DNA from 4 places in the Methylophaga marina genome. Region 3 is predicted to be linked to each of the others. Evidence: riboswitches for the same ligand, from Rfam matches in the RefSeq annotation. Region 3 holds a riboswitch; each other region holds the start of a gene.

Region 1 (5,100 bases), 220 kb from region 3:
AAGCATGGCGTTTAGTGTTAACCCAGCTAAAACATCAGGGCGGAGAAGGGCAGCTCAGGCTAAATGCATCAGGTGATAATGTTGCTGTCACGGCAAGTGGTAGTCTGGTGCTGGATATGCAGTTTAAGGATATGGATAGTCTAGAATTGACGATGATTTTAGATACGATTCCCGGTATTGTTGAGCACGGAATTTTCAGTGATATCGCCTCCGCTATTTTTATTGGTGGAGAAAGTGAAGTAGAAGAACACTGGCGTTAAAACTATTTTTCATTGGCGTGATGACATGATGGTACATGGAGGAGTTGAGCTCCCCCATGTACTCAGAGTCTAAGACATTAGCCTTTTTTGAGTTCTTCCAGAATGGTTTCTGCTTTGGATTTACCAAACTCACCCGAGCCTTCAACACCAATATATGTCACTTCGCCATCTTTCAGAATGCAGGCAAAACGATAGCAGCGTACGCCCATGCCACCGGCCGTTAAGTCACGGTCTAAGCCCATAGCCTTGGTCAGTTCAGCACTACCATCAGCCAACATTCTAACTTTACCTTCATTGTTGACTTGTCTACCCCACGCCCCCATGACAAAGGCATCATTCACGGCCATACACCAGATTTCATCTGCTCCTGCTGCTTTGATGTCATCTGCAAGGCGTATAAAACCAGGTAAATGCTCCTCAGAGCAAAGCGGAGTAAATGCACCAGGTACACCAAAAAGAACGATGGTTTTGCCTTCTGTGAGTGATTGCACATTTTGTGGTTGAGGGTTAACAGGGCAGCCACTGCTTGCTGAAAAGTCTACACATTCTGAGAGTGTCGCCGCGGGAATTTTCTGTCCAACTTCGATTGTCATACTTGCTCCTTAATCCATTATTTTTATTTACAGGTTAACTAGCATAAGACAATCGCTATGAGATAAAAACACTATGAAACATGAGGTTTTATCAGTTTGGAATTGTGAAGGTGAGTCGATATGATGTTAGTAACTTACTCGAATCAAAAGGATATAAACACATGGCTGAAAAACAATTACGCTGGGGAATTTTAGGTGCTGCTCGTGTAAACGAAAAATTACTGCCCGCTATTGTTGAAGCAGCTAATGCGAAATTGGTCGCCATTGCTAGTCGTCGTCCTGGTGCTGCAGCAGAAGTTTTGCAAAAACTAGCGCCAGAACAAACTGAGGTAGAGACTTTGGACGATCCTGAAGCACTGCTTTCTCATTCACAGATCGATGCTATCTATTTACCCATGTCGAATGAAGAGCATGCGGAATGGGCTTTGAAAGCCATAAACCACGGTAAACACGTGTTGATTGAAAAACCGATGGCACTAACGGTGGCGGATATTGATGCGATTGAAGCAGCTGCGAAAGCAAACAATGTCACGGTGATGGAGGGCTTTATGTATATCTTCCATCCCCAACATGATTATGTAAAACAGTTGATTGATGATGGCAAGATTGGTGATGTGCGCACGATGAAAACGGCGTTTGCCTTTCCAATGAAACCCGCTCGACTGTATAGGATCAATCGCGATATAAACGATGGTGGTGGCGCCATGTGGGATATTGGTCCTTATGCTATTCATACAGCAAGACTATGGTTTGATAACGAGCCTGTTGCAGCCATGGCGATGGCCAAGCTCAATGACAGTGGAGCGGATGTCAGCTTGAGTGGTGTATTTGATTTTACGGATGGTAAGTTTGCTCATTTTGAAATGAGTTTTGAGCATGCCAGACGCAGCGAGTATGAAATCATCGGGACTAAAGGCGGTATTAAATGTCATACCGTTTGGCAACCGGAAACGGAAGAGGCCACAATTAGCTGGTGGAATGATGAGGAAGAACAAACCGTCTCTATTCCAAAGGCCAATCATTTCAATCTGGAAATAGAGCATTTCTCTGAGTGCATACTGCAAAATAAGGCTCCCAAGCTCACGATGACAGATGCAAGAAATAATTGTGCTGCTATTTGTGCTGCTCTGGCTTCAGTCCGACAATCAAAAAAAGTTGATATTGATTGAAAGTCAGCAACACTGATAGTCATAATTGATACAAACAAACGGATCTTTAAGTAGAAAAGCCGAAATGTGCACCCTTTAATTTGAGAACTATCAATGTTAGGGTAGAAGCAACAACAAACTAGTTGTTGTTGGTACCCGTTAGTAAGGTATTTATTTACATTCATAGCGGGTATGTTCGGCTCAACACGTTCGTGATGGGCTGTTATAGCCAAACTCGTCGTGAGGCGAGGACGGAAAGCTACAGATCTTGATGAAGAGCGAGATGGCTGGGCTGCATTGCTTTGTAACAAATCAAGGAGTATTTGATATGAAACAAGCGATGCTATTTGCAATTGCTTTATTTACCACAGTGTCAGCCCATGCTGCGACACTCACCATCAATCCAACAGGTTCAACTAATGCCACACAGACCACATCAGTAGACACTGGAAGTACAGTGTTAGGTAGTGGAACCGTCACTAACGGTGACGAGCCATGGAGTTCAACTTACGATGTGACCACAACAGAAGATACCTCAACCATTATTGAGTGGTCATTTAATCCTGTAGCCGCACTGACAGAAGCCACTATTTCTTTTGATAATGGGGTTGATCCGGTTCAGTTGTTTGATATTTCAGGTGATTTCAGATTTACAGGTTTGATTTACGCAGGCACAGTTGCCTCTGTTAACCTGCTTAATGGTAACAGAAACACCTTTAAATATGACGTATCACTGCAATCAGTTTCTGAAGTGCCTGTTCCTGCAGCATTTTTTCTTTTAGCCCCAGCCCTGTTAGGGTTCCTTGGTCTACGTAGAAAAAACGTGCTTTAGCTCGGGAAATTTAAATTTTCTGAGACACTTCAATTATCTGACAAGATATTGAGTATTGTGAAAAAGCCGTGGTAAAGAACCACGGCTTTTTTATTGCTGGATATTATTTCGCTTTACGGCGCAGGCCGATAAAGCCTAACAGAGCAGGAGCAAACATTAATAATGCACCAGGAACAGGAACTGCAGATGGTACATCAACTTCTTCAATTCCAGCATAAAGCACACTTTGCTGGCTGTAGTTATAAAAACCGAAAGCCCCATTACTGAATGCACCAGTAATACTTAACTCTTTTATACCATTGACAAAGACTTCAACTAAAGAGGATGTAAAGGTAATATCAAAGTCATATGTTGTATTATCCAGCCAACCTGTATCGCCCAAGTTAGTTGCACGGGCTAATTCGGTCACATTTTTGCTTGGATCATGAGACCAAGCACCAGAGTTATCACCCAATACGTCCCTGACCTGTGAGATGGCCAGTCCTTTTTGACCAGCACCGTAATAGGTCTGATCTCCTTGTTTCCAGTCGATGAGTAAATAATCAGCAGATGAGTTGGTTAGATCGTTATTGTTATAACCTAAGACAAACCCGATATAATCATCGTCAGCAGTCGTCTTTACTGTTATCTGACCTGATAATGCCGTGCCCTGGCTATTTTTATTGTTGTGAAAGACGGTTGGAGTACCGTTGATTCCTTGTTGAACAGCATTATTACCCGACTGTAATACCCAGTTACCGTTACCATTTGCCTTCCATGAAGACAAATCAACGGGCTGAGGTGCAGCCATAGCTGTTGTGGATATTGCTCCAAGAATGAAGCCACCCAAGAGAAGGTTTTGTAACGTTTTTTTCATGCCATTTTCCTTATTCGCAAAGTGAAAATGCAACTCAGCCATCTCATTTTTATTAGTAGAATTGAGACCTGTAGCTTTCCGTGCTTGGCTCACACCAAGGTTGGCTTTGAAATTGAGCGCTGGGTTTTACCAGCAAGGAAATTCTAACCCAACCAGACGCGATAGAAAATAACGTGTTTTGTATTTTCTTTACAAAAGTTAACTTTTGTAAAGTGACATGCGTTCGCTGCTATCTAGCGATAACGCAATGAAGCTGATAGTGCAACTCCATATTCCCGGTGTATAGAAAGTCTCATTGTTAATTCTTGCAATAATTCACAACCAGTTCACAGTTTTTTTGTGATCATTATCACGCGATCAAGCAAATGCTGTGCGTTACATCCCAGATTTAACTAACTGGTGTGGTTCTGAAATTCAGTGATTTGTACCATCGATTCATCTGAAATAGTTCAGATGGTCACATCATTAGTTATTTGTGATGTGTTTTTTATAAAGCCAAACTCGTCGTGAGGCGGGGTCGGAAAGCCACGGATCTCTAATGTAATTGGAGATGGCCGGGTTGCATTGCTTCATAGATTAAATAGGAATTTATTATGAAAAAAGCGATGCTATTTGCTGTAGCTCTTTTGTTTTCGGTTGGTGTTAATGCCGCTACGTTAAATTTGACTGGAATTGGTTCATCAGGTGCTTCTCAAAGCGTTGATGTAAACAACAACAGTACAGTTTTAGCAGGTGGTACTGTAGGTGAATCAAGCAGTTGGTCTTCAGGCTTCGATTTAACCTCAGACACTGATACTGCAGTAAAGGTTGAATGGTCATTTAACCCATTTACTGCTCTTGATAGTGCAGTACTTGTATTCAGTGAAATCACAGGTCCATCAGGTGGTTACACTGGTAGTACACAGTACTTCAACATCACTGGCGACTTTAGCTTTACAGCATTTTTAACTGCTGGTGTGTACTACGCTGTTGATATTATCGACGCTACATCTAGTATTTTGAAATATGATGTATCAGTATCTGCAGTACCTGTACCAGCTGCATTATTTTTATTCGCACCAGCCTTATTAGGATTATTGGGCATGCGTAGAAAAACTGCAGTAGCAGCATAAAACTTGAAATCAAAAATCAAGTTAACAATTGTTAGTTAGATTGAAAGGGGAACTTCGGTTCCCCTTTTTTATGTTTAATAAAGATGCTCTTTTCTAAAACAAATCCATTTGCTTTGATGGTTTGTGAAATAAGTCGGTTCGTAGAACCAATGAAGATTGGTTTTTGGGGTATTTCTTGACCGCGACGTTGAATCGTTTTTTGATCATATCTGCATAGAACCCCTGACCTTCAAGTCTAAAACCAAATCGTGGGTCATTGGTTTTGCCATTCCTGGAGTCTTTAATGCGATTCATGACAT
Region 2 (5,100 bases), 1.4 Mb from region 3:
CCAATGATGCTGGTCATTGCTGCATCGAGTGGTGCCTTATCTGGCTTTATCGGTCTGCTAATTTCTTACCACTTAGGTTCGGCGTCCGGACCAACTATTATTTTGACCAGCAGTTTTATCTATCTTGTCACTCTGTGCGTTGCCCCACAAGGGGTGTTAAAGCAGTGGTTCTATCGCTACAAACTCTAGTATCAAAACAAAAGGTTCACTATGTACAAACCGTTATTCACCTATCTGATTCTTATCGGCCTAACTTTTGTCATCAAATCCGCTTCCGCTAACACTATCAATGCTGTCACCAGCTTTGGCATTTTGGCTGATGTCGTCAAAAACGTAGGTGGCAAGCATGTAAAAGTGACCAGTATTGTGCCACCTAATGGTGACCCACACAGCTACGAGCCCTCCCAGGTGATGTAAAGTTAATCAAATCCGCAGACGTCATCTTTTTAAGTGGCATGGGTTTAGAGAACTGGTTTCAACGTTTAGCGAAAGCCGCCGGCACCAGCACAGCTCCGATTGCTGTTTCAAAAGGTATTGAGACCTATTCTGTAACAGCCGGCTATGGCCAGTTCAGAACGGATCCACACGTATGGAATGATGTCGATAATGTTCAGGTTTGGGTTAATAATATTGAAGCGGCCTTGATTGAAGTCAGACCAGATCTGACAAATGAAATACAACAGGCTGCTCAAGCGTACAGGGAAAAACTGACGGCACTGGATGCCAATATCCACGCAAAGCTGACAAGCCTGCCCACTGACAAACGTGACATTTTAACCAGCCATGACGCATTTAGTTATTACACAAAAGCCTATGGCGTCAGATTCTTATCTCCTCAGGGCGTTTCCACAGAAACAGAAGCCTCAGCTGCTACCATTGCTAAACTCATCGACCAGATTAAACAGCTTGGCGTGACACGTTATTTTCTTGAAAATTCTAATAACACCCGTTTGGTCAAGCAGATTGCTAATGCCACCGGGGCCAAACCAGGCGGCAGACTCTATCCCGAGTCGTTATCTGAAGAAAATGGCCCGGCTGCAACCTATATAAAACTAATGCAATACAACACACAACAAATCGTCACGGCCCTTTCCGAATAACGCCGAGATACCCAGGCTATTTATCTTCAGATAGTCTGTGTAGTGGCTCCTTAAACCGCAACACATGGTTTATATGCATAACTATTCTCAGAGAAAATCAGTCGGGACAAGGGCAAAACTGGCTCCGCTTAGTTGAGTTTCGACATCAATTCACGAACCTCATCAGCACGTAATGGCCTCACAAGACGACCCACTTCTTGACCATTGTCTAGCAGTATCAATGTCGGCCATAGCTTAACCTTAAACCCACGGCCCAATCGCTTGCCTTTGCCGTCGTAGATTTTGATATGACGTAGCTTCGTATGTTCATTAACTACTTCGTTAATAGCTGCACTTGCTGCCTGACAATGACCACACCATGGCGCGCCAAACTCAAGTAATACCTTCCCCGGCAATTCGCTGGTTTGCTCAAAGGTTAATGTTTCCTCTGCATAGGCTGAGTCGGTATCAGCTTGATCCATATTCATATACTTAACTCTATGGGTAAATGACAATCTCTTTACTCAAACGCCGAAAGACTCTTCTCTCAGCCACAAAAAAAAGGTTCATTTGCCATATCATCTTGCCATAAGTTTCTTTCAGGCAATAAAAAAGCCGTAATGAACTTAATCATTACGGCTTTAATCGGTTTAACAGTCTGGGTATTAAGCGACTGTTTTTTGAGCTCTACGACGTAAGCCCATGAAACCTAATAATGCAGGCGCAAACAAGAATGCTGCAGCAGGAATAGGCACTGCAGATACATTTAATGACATACCACCGATGTTGTCACCGTAGTTACTATCATTGATGAAGAACTGAACTGTGGCATCAGATAACAGTGTAAATGTTGCACCAAGTGCGTTCAGCAGCGCTAAATCTGCTGTCTCATATCTACCAGTATCGCTAGTGATGATATGAGTAGTGCCAGACGGTGTAGTGAATGAGTAGTTGTTGACCCAGCCTTTTGAACAACCAGTGCCATCAGCACTACAACCTTGCACTTTACCCCAAGCATTCCACGCTGTGTATGTGTCATCTTTAAATGGGCTTATTGAATAAGTACCTGCTTTCAGGTTGAGTTCAACAGCATTCGAAGAAGTGTTTGTTTTTGCATCAAGATGGACAGTTGCTGCGTTAGCAGTCAACGGCGCCATAATTAACAACCCGAGTGCGATTAATAAGTTTTTGCTAAATAACTTCATTACATAAGCCTTTGTTATTCTGCAACCCAGCCATCTTTATTCACTACTTATAAAGACCTGAAGCTTTCCGTGCTTGGCTCACACCAAGGTTGGCTTTATTAAGAAATTAATTTACTACAGCTACAGGGTAAATCGCTTTTATAGCTCAATCAATTGTACATTGGTACTAGAAGGCCTATATAAAAGTGGGTTTTGGCGATTTCTAGCATTAAGACTTCCCCACTCACATCAATCTGAACAGGCAAAGCTGGTTAGGAATACAACTATGTATCAAGTAGATAAATCAAACTCAGCGCGAAAATAACGTAACAAGCTAAAGTGAAAAATGACCAAACCAGAGAGTGAGTAGCCCTGACTTTTCCCCACCATAAGCTAGGTTCTCAATAAAGATCGCTTCTTGCATCCACTTGGCAATAAAGTGCATCGCCACCACAGCAAACAGAAACTGAATCAACGCTGGCACCCAACTCAAAACAGTCGCGCTTATCACTATTACTATTCATTATTCTCACGTGGATGTAGCTCAGACTCTATCCACTGCGCGACTTCTTGTTTGTCTTTTCGTTTTACCATCTGCCTAGTATTGATGTCTTTTGGATAAACGCAAGTGCCTGTATTGTGCTTCAACACAAATGCGCGTTTCGCCCCAACAGGGTGTTTACTTGGCGCATGAATTACTGCGGCTCTTAACTCGAGACATTCAACGTCTTCCAGTGAAGCGTTTAAACCTATTTCATTTTGAGTCTTTTCAATAATGTCTCGAAATGTTCCTAAAATCAGATAACTACCATTTAGCAACGGCCCTTGACGCAAGGTTTGCTGCACATTTTGCTCCGTAACATTAATGCGCTCAAACTCGGTCACAGCAAGCTTATGCTCCTCCCCGGACGTCATTTTTATCACGGCTTGTACACACACCACATGAACAGGCCGCTCCCCCATATTCACCAACATACACAGCGCATCGGGGTTCTCATTTTGAGCATGGTGAAAAAGAAGATAGGGCCGATTATTACGGCGATATTGACTAAGAATTAACTGTAAATAGACAAGCCAGATAATGGCCATAACAGCAGAGCTGACGGGGCCAACATACTCCATAGGTTCTCCTCCTCCGTGGGAAATTAATGTTTAGAGGGGTACTGACTAAGAACTCAGTGATGAGTTTCATTTAGTAAATTGATGAAGTGTGTGAGTGAGAAATCTATAGAAAGAAATCAAGTTTGCTGACACCTTGAACATGCATAGCCGTTGCCGTGAGCATGAACTCTCCGTCCAAAGCTCCCCATATCTTCTCCCCTTTCCAGCCTCGCCAGTTGTCTGCCATATCCCGAAACAGAAGACTTGGCGGGCCGACAAAATAGGTTGTTGTATTGACTTCACCTATAAATGGAGCGCCAGTAACAGAGGCAACAAAGTTTGAGCCCTCCTCGTTGCCACCAACGATCCTCAAGGAGAGGGTTGTGGCGTCATCACATGACTTGATTTCTATCGTTTCCATAGACCATTAACGCCAACAGCACGCGCGGCTGCGAAATGGAGGCGAAGCCGCAATGTAGTAGACGTCGCCGTGACTGTGATTGTTAGGCTCAATTACCGGTTTTGCGCCGATGATTAATCGACAAAACCGAAATAGTGGCCAACACCCAGAACGGTTTCCACAAATTTCTTGGCTGTAGCACGATCCATAATCACAGATTTGCCATCGACATTCAGATAAATACTATCCTCGTCATAGAATGAAGAGCGGCCAAACTCAATATCCATTTTTTCTTTCCCGCCCTGACATTTTACCGTTTCTTCAAAAACATGGTTGTCGCTATAACTCAAACCCTTCTTGTAAAGTGACGACTTTTGATCGTCAGATATGAACGTTGGGCTTCTGGCCTAACGCCAGCATCAGCCGGCGCGCTATTCGCGCGCGCGGCTGAATGCCATCGTTAGGCGATTGATCGTGTGTTGATTCTTTGCCTGGAAAAATAATTTCAACCAGACCCCTTTAATTCTTTAATTGCAGGGTGCGAAACGCCGCTTCGATGAATAACGCCTGGTTGAGAAACGGATTTTTACTGAATAGGTCGCCGGATGTCAATCGATCAATCAGTGACTGGCGCGGATTGCTAGTGTCTGTATTGGGTAAGTTAGCTGATGATTGGGGAATAAACTTGCCTGCATTCTCACTTGGCTCATGCACTAAATAGATTGTACCTGAAGCAATAGCGGCTTGGCGTCGTCGGTCACTGGCAAGTAACCCGGCTGCCAGTTCAACATCATCAGCATCGAGGTTGTTCTCTACAGCATAATCATACGCAGCTTCCAACGCTTCTCTGTCGCTTTCCGATAAAAAATCAAAGACATTTCCACTATCAGATGAAGGGTTAGGTCTTGGTATCGTTTCACGAATGTTGTGTTCTTGCTGCAAGGCATTTCTCAACGCTTGGCCATCTATATCAATTTCGGTATTGGCTGTTACCATGCTAACGGCTTGGTCAAGCAACGCTTGGCCTCTTGCTATGGGAAGGTAACTGGGCCCAAGTTCTTGGCGTAAAAACTCGTTCGCGCCTTGCACCAATAGGCTTATAGAATGACCTCGGGCGCTAATCTGCAGGGCTGGATTAGTAGTATTGCTGATCCGAGAGCCGGAGCTGCTTGTATTCTCTGAATTCGTTATATCCTTGGAATTAGCAACGGAGGTATCCGACTGCAATGCGCTTTGGGCTGAGCTGTTAATAAATCCAGTGATGATATTCATGCTGCATTTCCTCCTTATGACAAAGGGGGTAATCTGTCATATTGTATTACATCAGTAGCTGTAA
Region 3 (5,100 bases):
AATCAGACATATTACTGAGCTATTAGCCGATAGTACGGCTTCTGTGTATCTTGTTCCTGACTTATTCACATTTAACTTGCTTAATTCCCGATGGGTCGATTACCAGGGAATCACCGCTATTTCAGTCTATGAAACCCCTTTTGCTGGTATCGACAGTATCCTTAAACGGCTGGAAGATATTATCCTAAGCAGCCTTATCCTGATGATGATTGCTATTCCTATGATGGTGATTGCCGCAGGGGTTAAATTGACATCGAAAGGGCCTGTGTTTTTCAAGCAAACTCGCTACGGCATGGACGGTGAAAAAATTAAGGTATGGAAATTCCGTACGATGACCGTAACAGAAGATGGAGATACCGTCACACAGGCACAAAAGAATGATAGCCGTATCACGCCATTTGGCGGTTTTTTGAGAAGAACATCATTGGATGAGTTGCCACAATTCTTTAATTCATTAGGCGGGAGCATGTCGATTGTAGGCCCACGGCCTCATGCTGTAGCACATAACGAACAATACCGCGCTCAGATTCAAGGGTATATGTTGAGACATAAAGTCAAACCAGGTATTACGGGCTTAGCCCAGATAAATGGCTTTAGGGGGAAACTGATACCTTGGACAAAATGCAGGGTCGTGTGCATTACGATTTAAAATATATCCAGAACTGGTCATTGTTATTAGATATTGAGATTATTTTCTTGACGATATTCAAAGGGTTTGTGGGTAAAAACGCCTATTGAATTCCATATTGCGTATCAGTAGTTTTACTTAGGAAAATAAACTTGTTGCCTGCCGTGAGACACGGTATTATATAACTCTATTGAAATAGAAGCATCAATCATTGATGTTAGATAACACTCGTTATCGTCATTATTTTCAATAGCAATCAGAACAATAGACATCAACGGTGATGGCTTTGTAGCAAGATCATAATCATATGATCTTACACAACGTCAGCGGGTTAGATGTTGTGTAATTAAAGCCAAACTCGCTGTGAGGCGGGGTCGGAAAGCCACAGATCTTTAAAACTTTTAAAGATGGCTGGGTTGCATTGCTTGTTTTTTCAACTTATGCATAAGGAAGTTTATTATGAAAAAAGCGATGCTATTTGTCGTAGCTATGATGTTCTCTGTTGCTGCCAACGCGGCGACATTCAACTTAACAACTTCAGACAGTGCTACTATTTTCGATAGTGGTACGAGCGCTGTTAGTGCTGCATTTGGTGATACTAATACCACTTTCTCATTGGAAGTGATTGGTGATGGTCCAGCAGCAATCGATTTTGATTTCTCGCCTGCTAGCAAGTTTTCTGCAGGGACTTTAACAATTGGCACGGAAGTGTTTGCAGTGACTCCAGATTTTACAACAATTCTGAACCTAGCTGCTGGTATCTACAGTGTCACATTTGATATTACTCCTGCATTAGGAAACATGTCATTTGGTGTTTCAGCTGTACCTGTTCCAGCTGCATTATTCTTGTTTGCCCCTGCCTTATTAGGTTTCTTAGGTATGCGTAGAAAAAATGCTGTTGCAGCGTAAGTAAGAGCTACACAAAAATAAAAAAGGGAGCATAGGCTCCCTTTTTTATTGGCATAATGCTAATTTTAATATCCTATAATCTTGAAAATTAAAACTAATTAGGCACATTGTACCAAGGTACAATAGACAGCAACCAAACCTTACTCGTAATATGAAATCATCTGAAAAAGTCAGATAGGTAATTATTAAATTAGTAATTTAATAATTGATTAAAGCCAAACTCGTCGTGAGGCGGGGTCGGAAAGCCACAGATCTTTAAAGCAAAGATGGCTGGGCTGCATTGCTTGTTTTTTCAATTTATGTGTAAGGAAATTTATTTATGAAAAAAGCGATGCTATTTGTAGTAGCTCTAATGTTCTCTGTTGCTGCTAACGCTGCCACATATAATTTATCAACAACAGATAGTGCTACTATCTTTGATAACGGTACAAGTGCTGTAAGTGCTTCATTTGGTGACACTACTACTACATTTTCACTTGAAGTGATTGGCGATGGTCCAGCAGCGATTGATTTTGATTTCTCTCCAACGTCAAAATTTACCTCAGGAACATTGACAATTGGTTCTGAGATCTTTGCTATAGCCCCTGATTTTACAACAATCTTGAATCTTGTATCAGGTATTTATACTGTATCTTTTGATGTGTTGCCTACTACCGGTAATATGTCATTTGGTGTTTCTGCAGTGCCTGTGCCAGCAGCATTATTCCTATTTGCCCCAGCTTTATTAGGCTTTTTAGGTATGCGTAGAAAAACTGCTGTTGCAGCATAGAAATAACAGTTTTAATAAAAAAGGGAGCTTATGCTCCCTTTTTTGTATTAATGGGGTAATTGGTTTTTGCTTCTGACATATAAAGTTGTACTAAGGTACAATAGACTTCAATTGAAAAAGTTTCGTATTATTTAATCAACTAGAAAAAGTCAGATAAGCGATTATCATACGATTGACGTGATAATTAATAAGCCAAACTCATCGTGAGGTGAGGGCGGAAAGCCACAGGTCTTCAATGCAGGAGATGGCTGGGTTGCATTGCTAATTTTTGCTTATACATAAGGAAAAATATAATGAAAAAAGTGATGCTATTTATTTTTGCTTTTACATTCTCTGTCGGCGTCAATGCCGCAACGTTGAATTTGTCTACAGAGGATTCTTTTTTAGCTACGCAAGTTGTTGATACTGCATCTGGTTCAACAGTATCAGGTTCGGGAGAAGTTAAGGAGCTTGGTGGAGTTGGTAAAGATAGATGGTACTCACAATACAATATAAAATCAGTCGATGCTAATACACCTGTCAAAATTGAATGGTCATTTGAGCCTCAAGCCAATCTGGAATCTGCTACCTTGGGTTTTGGTCTATTTGGTGGAGCTTACACAACGATAGATATCATTGGTAACACTAGCTTCATAGCTTTCTTAGAACAAGGCAAAGTGTATGCCCTCGATATATTCGATGCCAGCGGTAGTAAGCTAGAATACAAAGTATCAGTATCTGCAGTACCAGTACCAGCAGCATTATTCTTGTTTGCCCCAGCTTTACTAGGTTTCTTAGGGCTTAGAAGAAAATCAGCAGTTGCTGCATAAGAATTAAGATTTATATTAACAGTAAGTTACTGTGACAAATTGAAAGGGAGCAAAAGCTCCCTTTTTTTTGAAAAATAGAGTGTTAATATCAAATTTGAATGTCATTTATAGATAAGGATTTTCCCTCATGTCAAAACGCTTCATTTTCTTCTTTTTGATTCTCACTTCCCTATTTTCCTCAAGCGTCTTTGCAGACCAGCGTTATCTATTAAATTCGGGCGATATTCTAGATATTTCAGTATGGAATGAGGAAGCGTTACAAAAACAAGCCGTCGTGCTGCCAGACGGTATTATTACTTTCCCACTAGCCGGTGAAATTGTTGCTAAAGATAAAACAGTAGCTGACGTCGAAGAAGAATTAACCAAAAAACTCAGTGAATACTTAGCTGATCCTGTTGTCACAGTCTCTGTTACTAGCGTTGAAGGTAATAGGGTACACATTCTAGGCAAAGTCCTAAATCCAGGTTCGTTTGTAATGAATCAACCTCTGGATGCTATGCAAGCTTTAAGTTTAGCCGGTGGGTTATCGCCATACGCGGAAGAGAACAATATTATCGTGCTACGAAGAGCCGGCACAACTCAACAAGTCTTACCGGTTAAATTTGCTGAAATAAAAAAAGGTAAAGCTCTGAATACCAATATCACACTAGAAAGCGGTGACGTCATCATCGTACCTTAAGCAGAATAATAGCTGAGAAGCGTGTCAATGATAAAATATATTCCGCTACTGTTGCCTATGTTACTAAGCAACAATGCGTCGGCAGCTGAATGGGTATTTAATGCTCAGGCAGACCCTAAATTTAAATACGATGATAATGAATTACTTCGGGAAGATGAGTTAGATGACTTTAGCTTGAACATTGATCCAACCCTTTCACTAACTCGCTCATTAGAGAACTCGACATCTGAAATACGTCTCGGGTATAGAATTAGTCGATATCAAGACTTAAAAGAACTTGATAAAGAAAACCCATTTGCGAGTTTTAATACGACTTATGCCACCGAGCGAAGTACTTACGGACTGAAATTAGACTATGCTGAACGTGAGTCACGGGATATTGCTGAAGAGGATACGGCGGACTTTAGTAATATTTCTACAACGATTACAAAGAGTATCTCACCATCATTTAGTTACAGGCTGACGGAGCTGGACACTATAAGCACGAGTTTATCTTATCAAACGCGTAAACAATCTGATGACTCAAGCAACAGTAACTCAATTCTTGGTTCGTCATCTAACCTCACGGATAATGAAACAGCCAGTTTGAACTTAGCTTGGCAGCATCAATACACAGAAAGACTAAATGGTGGCTTATCGTTTACCTACGTTAATTATCAAGCTGAATCAGACAGGCTTGATAATCAATATGATTCTTATTCACTGGGCTTGACTAGTGAATATCAACTATCTGAGCTTTGGTCGGTCAATGGCTTGCTGGGTGCACGTTATCTGGATAGTGAAAATAGTCCGGTAATTGGTCCAGAAACATCGGATCAAAGTACAGGATTAGATTACTCAATCAGTACAACCCGAGAAGATGAGCTGAATAGTTATACTTTATCAGCAAGTAGATCGTTAACACCTTCAAGTGAGGGGGATGTTAATGAGCAAGATGCCTACACCATTACTTATCGTAGAAACTTCACAGAAAAGCTTACAGGTAACTTATCTGCGAGCTATCGTAAATATAGTAGTGCTGATGATTTAGATAGCACAGAAACAAAATATTTTGATTTTTCACCTAGTTTATCTTGGAAGTTAGATGAAGACTGGTCTCTTGTTTTTGGATACAGGTATCGAAGCGTCGATGAATCAGATGGAAAGAATGTAGATGGCAATGCGCTCACATTCAACATCGATTACAATTGGAATGGTATTCGTTTTTCTCGCTAAATCACAGCAAAGAGCAATAATAAATGGAAGAAGAAGTAAAGGGCTTAGGGGACTATCTTAATATTCTCTGGCGTAGAAAATATTGGGTTAT
Region 4 (5,100 bases), 720 kb from region 3:
CCCGCTGTATTAGTCGAATTGGCACTGTCACGTGATGTGTCTGAGTATCATCTACTGAAAGGAACGCGTTTACAGCTTGGTGATTTTGAGCAGGCTGAAGAGCGCATTAGTCCTGACCAATATCTGACGTTAATCAAAAACTGTCAGAAACTAACGGATGCTGATGATATAAGCTTTTTATATGGTCAGCGTTTATTTCCTGGATTTTATGGTTCTGTGAGTCAAGCTTTACAGCAAGCGAATAACTTACGTCAGGCAATAACGATTCTTTGTGAATATCATGCCATTTTGTCGCCACTATTCACGCCCCGATATTATGAAAATGATGATGAGCTATTTTTGTATTGGGTTGACAGTACTGGGAGCATAGAACAACACAGATTTATTATTGAGTCTTACATGTCCGCTTTTGTGTCGATGGTGGCGTGGTTAGCTGGTGAAAAAATGCCTTGGCAGTTTGAATTTAGCTACGATGAACCTGAATACGTTGAACAATATTGGGTCAACTTTGGACAAGCTATTCGCTTTAATCAACAGATGAACCGAATACGCCTACCCAGATACTGTTTAGATACACCTTGGCCGAATGCATCTAAGTTTGGCATGCAGGGCGCCTTAAAAGAGAGTGACAAGCAACTCTCTGAAGAATACAGCCCGTATAGTTTTCTTGATCAAATATACAGCTACCTTCAGTCACATATAGACGAACCGCTTAATTTGGATAAAGTGTCATTTTCATTTGGCCTCAGCCCGGCCTCCATGAAACGAAAGCTCAAAAAGCATCAAACCAGCTTTCAACAACAATTAGATTTGGTCAGAAAACATACCGCTATTTATTTGTATGAGGTTAAACAGATGAATAGCCAGGAAATAGCCGAGTACCTCTGTTTTAATGACATGAATAATTTTCGACGAGCCTTTAAGCGTTGGACTGGAAGCTCGCCTTATCATTTATTTGCACAATAATTTGAAGTAGCTAACACATTTTGTTTTATTACTTAATTACTTAAGCCTTCCTTAATCTCGTTCAGCAAAAATTCAGTATCCAGGGTCTATAACTGAACTGTAGCTAATCATTAGCTCAGTCAATTTAAGGAGTCATCCTATGAACAGATTAAATACCTTTCTCTCTATTAGTGCGTTGAGTATCGCCAGCTCTGCTTCTGTCGCCGTTGCCGATAGCAAAAACGTTGATCCCAAAAATATAAATAAAATTGAAACCAGTCTGGTTGAAAGTCACAAGCTCTCTTCGAATGAAGCAAGCAACAAAGCGCATCAGGAAATAATAAAAAAATAAAATGCTAATGATCCTTCAAGCTGTTACCGATTTTACTCCTCCTCGGTAACAGCTTTTTTTGCCTGTTATCTGAGCGTCATGTTGATTTTATCAGTGCAATAAATACGTTTATGCGTAGCCAATAGCTGGTGTTTCTCGCTATCCTATGACGTCAATCTTTATATCACCCTCTGATTATCTGATATTAAAAAGTGGAGCAGTCAATGCAAACCGGTAGTTCAATTTACCTAGACTATCAGGCAACAACGCCGATAGAGCCTCGCGTTGTTAGCGCAATGGCACCCTATAACCATGAGATTTTTGCTAATCCACATTCCACTGCCCATGTTCTAGGTCAGCAGTCAGCGGCAGCGGTTGAGGCCGCACGCAGTACAATTGAAAACTGTATTAATGCCTCTTCTGAAGAAGTGATTTTTACTTCGGGTGCGACAGAGTCAAATAATCAGGCGATTGCCAGTGTGTTATTTGGCAATACAACAGATCGCCGTGACATCCTTATCAGTGAAATCGAACATAAATGTATTAAAAATGCCGCCTATTTTTATGCCGCAAAACTAGGTTACAAAGTCAAAGAAATTCCAGTCGATAGCACGGGGCTGATTGATGTAGACGCTTATCAATCATTATTGTCTGATCAGACATTGTTGGTCTGCATTATGGCGGTCAATAATGAAATTGGCACCATTCAGGATGTGAAAACTTTTGCTGAAATGGCACACGCGGCAGGCGCTCTGTTTCATTGTGATGCGGCTCAAGCACCGGAAGCGATGGATATTGACGTGAAAGACTGGAATGTCGATATGCTGAGTTTGTCTGCCCATAAAGTCTATGGTCCCAAAGGCATCGGTGCGCTTTATATTAAAAATGATCTTCAAGCCGAGTTACCGCCTTTCATTCAGGGAGGAGGGCAGCAGTTTGGAATGCGTTCAGGCACCTTGGCCACCCCACTGTGTGTTGGTTTTGCTGAAGCGATGCGTATCACCAAACAAGAAGCAAAAACTCACCGTGAACAATTAACGCATTTGAAACGTTTGTTTCTACAACAACTGGAAGCGACACATATTCCATTTAAATTGAATGGCACACAAACTCAGTGTCACCCTGGCAATATTAATGTGCAATTCATTGGTTGCGATGCGAATAAGCTATTAGAAAAACTCCAACCCAATGTCTGTGCCTCTACTGGATCAGCATGTAATAGTGAAATGGTCTTGCTTTCGCATGTATTAAAAGCGATTGGGCTGACAGATGAAGAAGCAGGATCATCTTTACGCATCAGTTTGGGACGCTTCTCAGATGAAGCACAAATTAAACACGCTGTAGCTGAGATAAAACTAGCGATAGAAAAATAATATTGATTTGTTTGGATGTAATAACCATTTCTTAACTTGGGTCGGCGTAGTCTAAAAATCCCAACAAACAAAAGAGGGATTTATGATGAAAACATTATCAACAACACTTTTCACAGCCTTAGCTGCGATGGCCATTAGCTCAGCTACATTTGCTGAACCAGTATCAACTGACGATATGGCTAAACACGATAAAAAAGGATATTTCGCTCATATCGACACCAATGGTGATGGTGTAATTACAAAAGAGGAAGCGACCGCAGCGGCATTAAAACGTTTTGAAAAATTGGATGCCAATGGTGATGGTCAAGTGACCAAAGAAGAAGCCAAAGCCGCCCATAAAAAACATAAGGGCGATAAAGGCCCATCCTGCAAAGACAAGAAAGAAAGTTAATTTCTTTTATCACACCATATTTAGAAGGGAGTCAGTGACTCCCTTTTTTATTGCTTATTTTATTTTTCTCACAAAATCATACTTTTGGCTGATAGTCGCTATACCCCCTTTCATTATGATCGACGTGTTATTTAATCGGCCAAACTTGGTGTGAATCAGGGACGGAAAGCCACAGGCCTTGTTGTTTAACAAGGTGGCTGGGTTGCACAAACGCAAGGAATCCGAGTGATGATAAATAAACAACGACAGTTTCTGTCGCTCTCAACTACGTTGCTGTGCAGCTCATTTTTACTGACACCGTCAGTTGTGCATGCTGTCACAGGACTCCACGGTACAAACACATCTCCCATCACCGTTAGCGATGGTTATATCGGCTTAGATGGATATAAAAACGCGAGTAAAATAACTATTACAGCAGGTGGCAATCTATCTAAATCGGGTGGTGGTAATAGTTTTGTCAATATGACTTCTGGCACTGTAATTAATAATGGCTTAATCGATAACCGGGGTTGGATAACCAATGAGCACTTAATCGAGAATAATGCCACCTTTGATAGTTATAGAGGCAATATTTGGAATAAAGCGGCTATCCAAAATGGCAGTAACTCCGTCTTTAAGTCTCATTACCTTGAGAATTTTAGTGGCGGTTATATCTCTACCAATGGTAGATGGGAAATGACCGGTGAGCATCGTAACGGTGGCAATATATTCATTGACCAAGATGGGGTGGTAACAAACAACGGTACATCGCTGCCTACGATAAAAAATTACGGAAAGATTACAAACGCCGGTCTATACGAAAATACGGGATTGTTTTTTAATAACAGATATGGCGAAGTTGAAAACAGAGCCTCAGGCATATTTCAGAATAATAGATTTCTTCATAATAGAATCGGTTCATCTTTTAAAAATGAAGGTGTTTTTCAAAATGACTCTAGCGTAGAAAATGAGGGTATATTCCTTAACACAGGTCAACTAAACAATACCACCAGTCATTCATTCACCACATTTTATAAATTCACGAATACAGGTTTGATTACAAATGATAGCAATTTCGTAAATAGAGCTGGCTATACTTACCTTGGTAACGAGTATAAAAAGGGAAAGCTAGAGAATACTGGCACAATAAACAACAATGCCACGATGTCCAATGAGAAGGATGCCACGTTCAATAACAACGGTGTAGTCAACAATAATAGTGGTGCTCAATTTACCAACGCTTCTGCCTTCAATAATCAAGCAAATGGTATCGTAAATAATCACGCAACTTTCAACAATCAGCAAACTGGCAGATTCGACAACGCTAATATGGCCAGTTTTGTTAATCATACAACAGCAAGTTTGAATAACAACGGCATACTCAGCAATCAGGCCGGTGGCACCTTAACCAATCACGGCATTATCAGAAATAACGAAACCGGCACACTCAACAATGCGGGTAGCTTGATTAACTCAGATAGTGGTCAATTTGCTAATGCTGGCACTTTAAATAACAACGAAAACGGGCAATTCCTCAACAGCGGTGTGTTTGCCAATGGCGGTGTGCTGAACAATAAGGGCACATTTACCTCCACTTTATATTCCACAATGGCAAATTATGGCGATATCAATAATCACGGCCAATTTATTGATCAGGGTAAATTTGTTAATAGCGCCACAGTAAATAATTACAGCCAGTTTTTGATTGATGACTATGCAGAGGTTGCTAACGTTAATACCCTCATCAATAAATCTGATGGCACCCTTAACCTGAAGGGTAAATTGCTGAATCAGAAATATTCACCCTCGAACATCACTAATGAAGGTGAGTTTAATATGAGCTATTACAGTCAGCTTGATAATGAAACCTTACTCACCAACAGTGATTCGGGCTCTTTAACGAACGATGGCACGCTGAATAACTCAGGTACCTTAGCGAATAATGGCGCCTTGATTAATAACCGACAAATAAATAATACGGCTGTATTTTCAACCAGTGGCCAGTTAACTAACTATAATTACATCAGTAATACCGGTTCGGCTGAGATGACACTGTCCAGTAGTGGCACGATGACAAACCG

What was found. Region 3 has a riboswitch for cyclic di-GMP ahead of QUE24_RS11720 (hypothetical protein). Riboswitches for the same ligand answer to the same signal wherever they lie in the genome.
Region 1: linked by a shared signal. The riboswitch ahead of QUE24_RS12740 (hypothetical protein) and the one ahead of QUE24_RS11720 (hypothetical protein) in region 3 are both predicted to bind cyclic di-GMP.
Region 2: linked by a shared signal. The riboswitch ahead of QUE24_RS02645 (hypothetical protein) and the one ahead of QUE24_RS11720 (hypothetical protein) in region 3 are both predicted to bind cyclic di-GMP.
Region 4: linked by a shared signal. The riboswitch ahead of QUE24_RS15175 (beta strand repeat-containing protein) and the one ahead of QUE24_RS11720 (hypothetical protein) in region 3 are both predicted to bind cyclic di-GMP.

Annotation. Positions count from the first base shown of each region.
Region 1 is NZ_AP027741.1:2,494,134-2,499,233, forward strand. It holds gene rpiA (ribose-5-phosphate isomerase RpiA) at 1-260, shown strand, start outside; gene QUE24_RS12730 (peroxiredoxin) at 338-853, opposite strand; gene QUE24_RS12735 (Gfo/Idh/MocA family protein) at 1,015-2,022, shown strand; cyclic di-GMP riboswitch class I at 2,220-2,301, shown strand; gene QUE24_RS12740 (hypothetical protein) at 2,330-2,833, shown strand; gene QUE24_RS12745 (PEP-CTERM sorting domain-containing protein) at 2,937-3,689, opposite strand; cyclic di-GMP riboswitch class I at 3,715-3,804, opposite strand; cyclic di-GMP riboswitch class I at 4,174-4,256, shown strand; gene QUE24_RS12750 (hypothetical protein) at 4,283-4,801, shown strand; gene QUE24_RS12755 (PA0069 family radical SAM protein) at 4,895-5,100, opposite strand, start outside.
Region 2 is NZ_AP027741.1:532,298-537,397, forward strand. It holds gene QUE24_RS02630 (metal ABC transporter permease) at 1-189, shown strand, start outside; partial or broken gene QUE24_RS02635 (metal ABC transporter solute-binding protein, Zn/Mn family) at 211-1,100, shown strand; gene QUE24_RS02640 (thioredoxin family protein) at 1,229-1,567, opposite strand; gene QUE24_RS02645 (hypothetical protein) at 1,745-2,284, opposite strand; cyclic di-GMP riboswitch class I at 2,302-2,388, opposite strand; gene QUE24_RS02650 (hypothetical protein) at 2,598-2,774, opposite strand; gene QUE24_RS02655 (hypothetical protein) at 2,780-3,385, opposite strand; gene QUE24_RS02660 (DUF6228 family protein) at 3,489-3,785, opposite strand; gene QUE24_RS02665 (hypothetical protein) at 3,899-4,114, opposite strand; gene QUE24_RS02670 (hypothetical protein) at 4,284-4,853, opposite strand; gene QUE24_RS02675 (flagellar protein FlhE) at 5,088-5,100, opposite strand, start outside.
Region 3 is NZ_AP027741.1:2,277,367-2,282,466, forward strand. It holds gene QUE24_RS11700 (undecaprenyl-phosphate glucose phosphotransferase) at 1-649, shown strand, start outside; gene QUE24_RS11705 (sugar transferase) at 622-738, shown strand; cyclic di-GMP riboswitch class I at 970-1,052, shown strand; gene QUE24_RS11710 (hypothetical protein) at 1,088-1,537, shown strand; cyclic di-GMP riboswitch class I at 1,742-1,820, shown strand; gene QUE24_RS11715 (hypothetical protein) at 1,857-2,306, shown strand; cyclic di-GMP riboswitch class I at 2,488-2,567, shown strand; gene QUE24_RS11720 (hypothetical protein) at 2,600-3,115, shown strand; gene QUE24_RS11725 (polysaccharide biosynthesis/export family protein) at 3,243-3,794, shown strand; gene QUE24_RS11730 (porin family protein) at 3,822-5,009, shown strand; gene QUE24_RS11735 (Wzz/FepE/Etk N-terminal domain-containing protein) at 5,033-5,100, shown strand, end outside.
Region 4 is NZ_AP027741.1:2,993,995-2,999,094, reverse strand. It holds gene QUE24_RS15195 (AraC family transcriptional regulator) at 1-966, shown strand, start outside; gene QUE24_RS15190 (hypothetical protein) at 1,106-1,297, shown strand; gene QUE24_RS15185 (cysteine desulfurase family protein) at 1,501-2,649, shown strand; gene QUE24_RS15180 (EF-hand domain-containing protein) at 2,732-3,040, shown strand; cyclic di-GMP riboswitch class I at 3,169-3,250, shown strand; gene QUE24_RS15175 (beta strand repeat-containing protein) at 3,269-5,100, shown strand, end outside.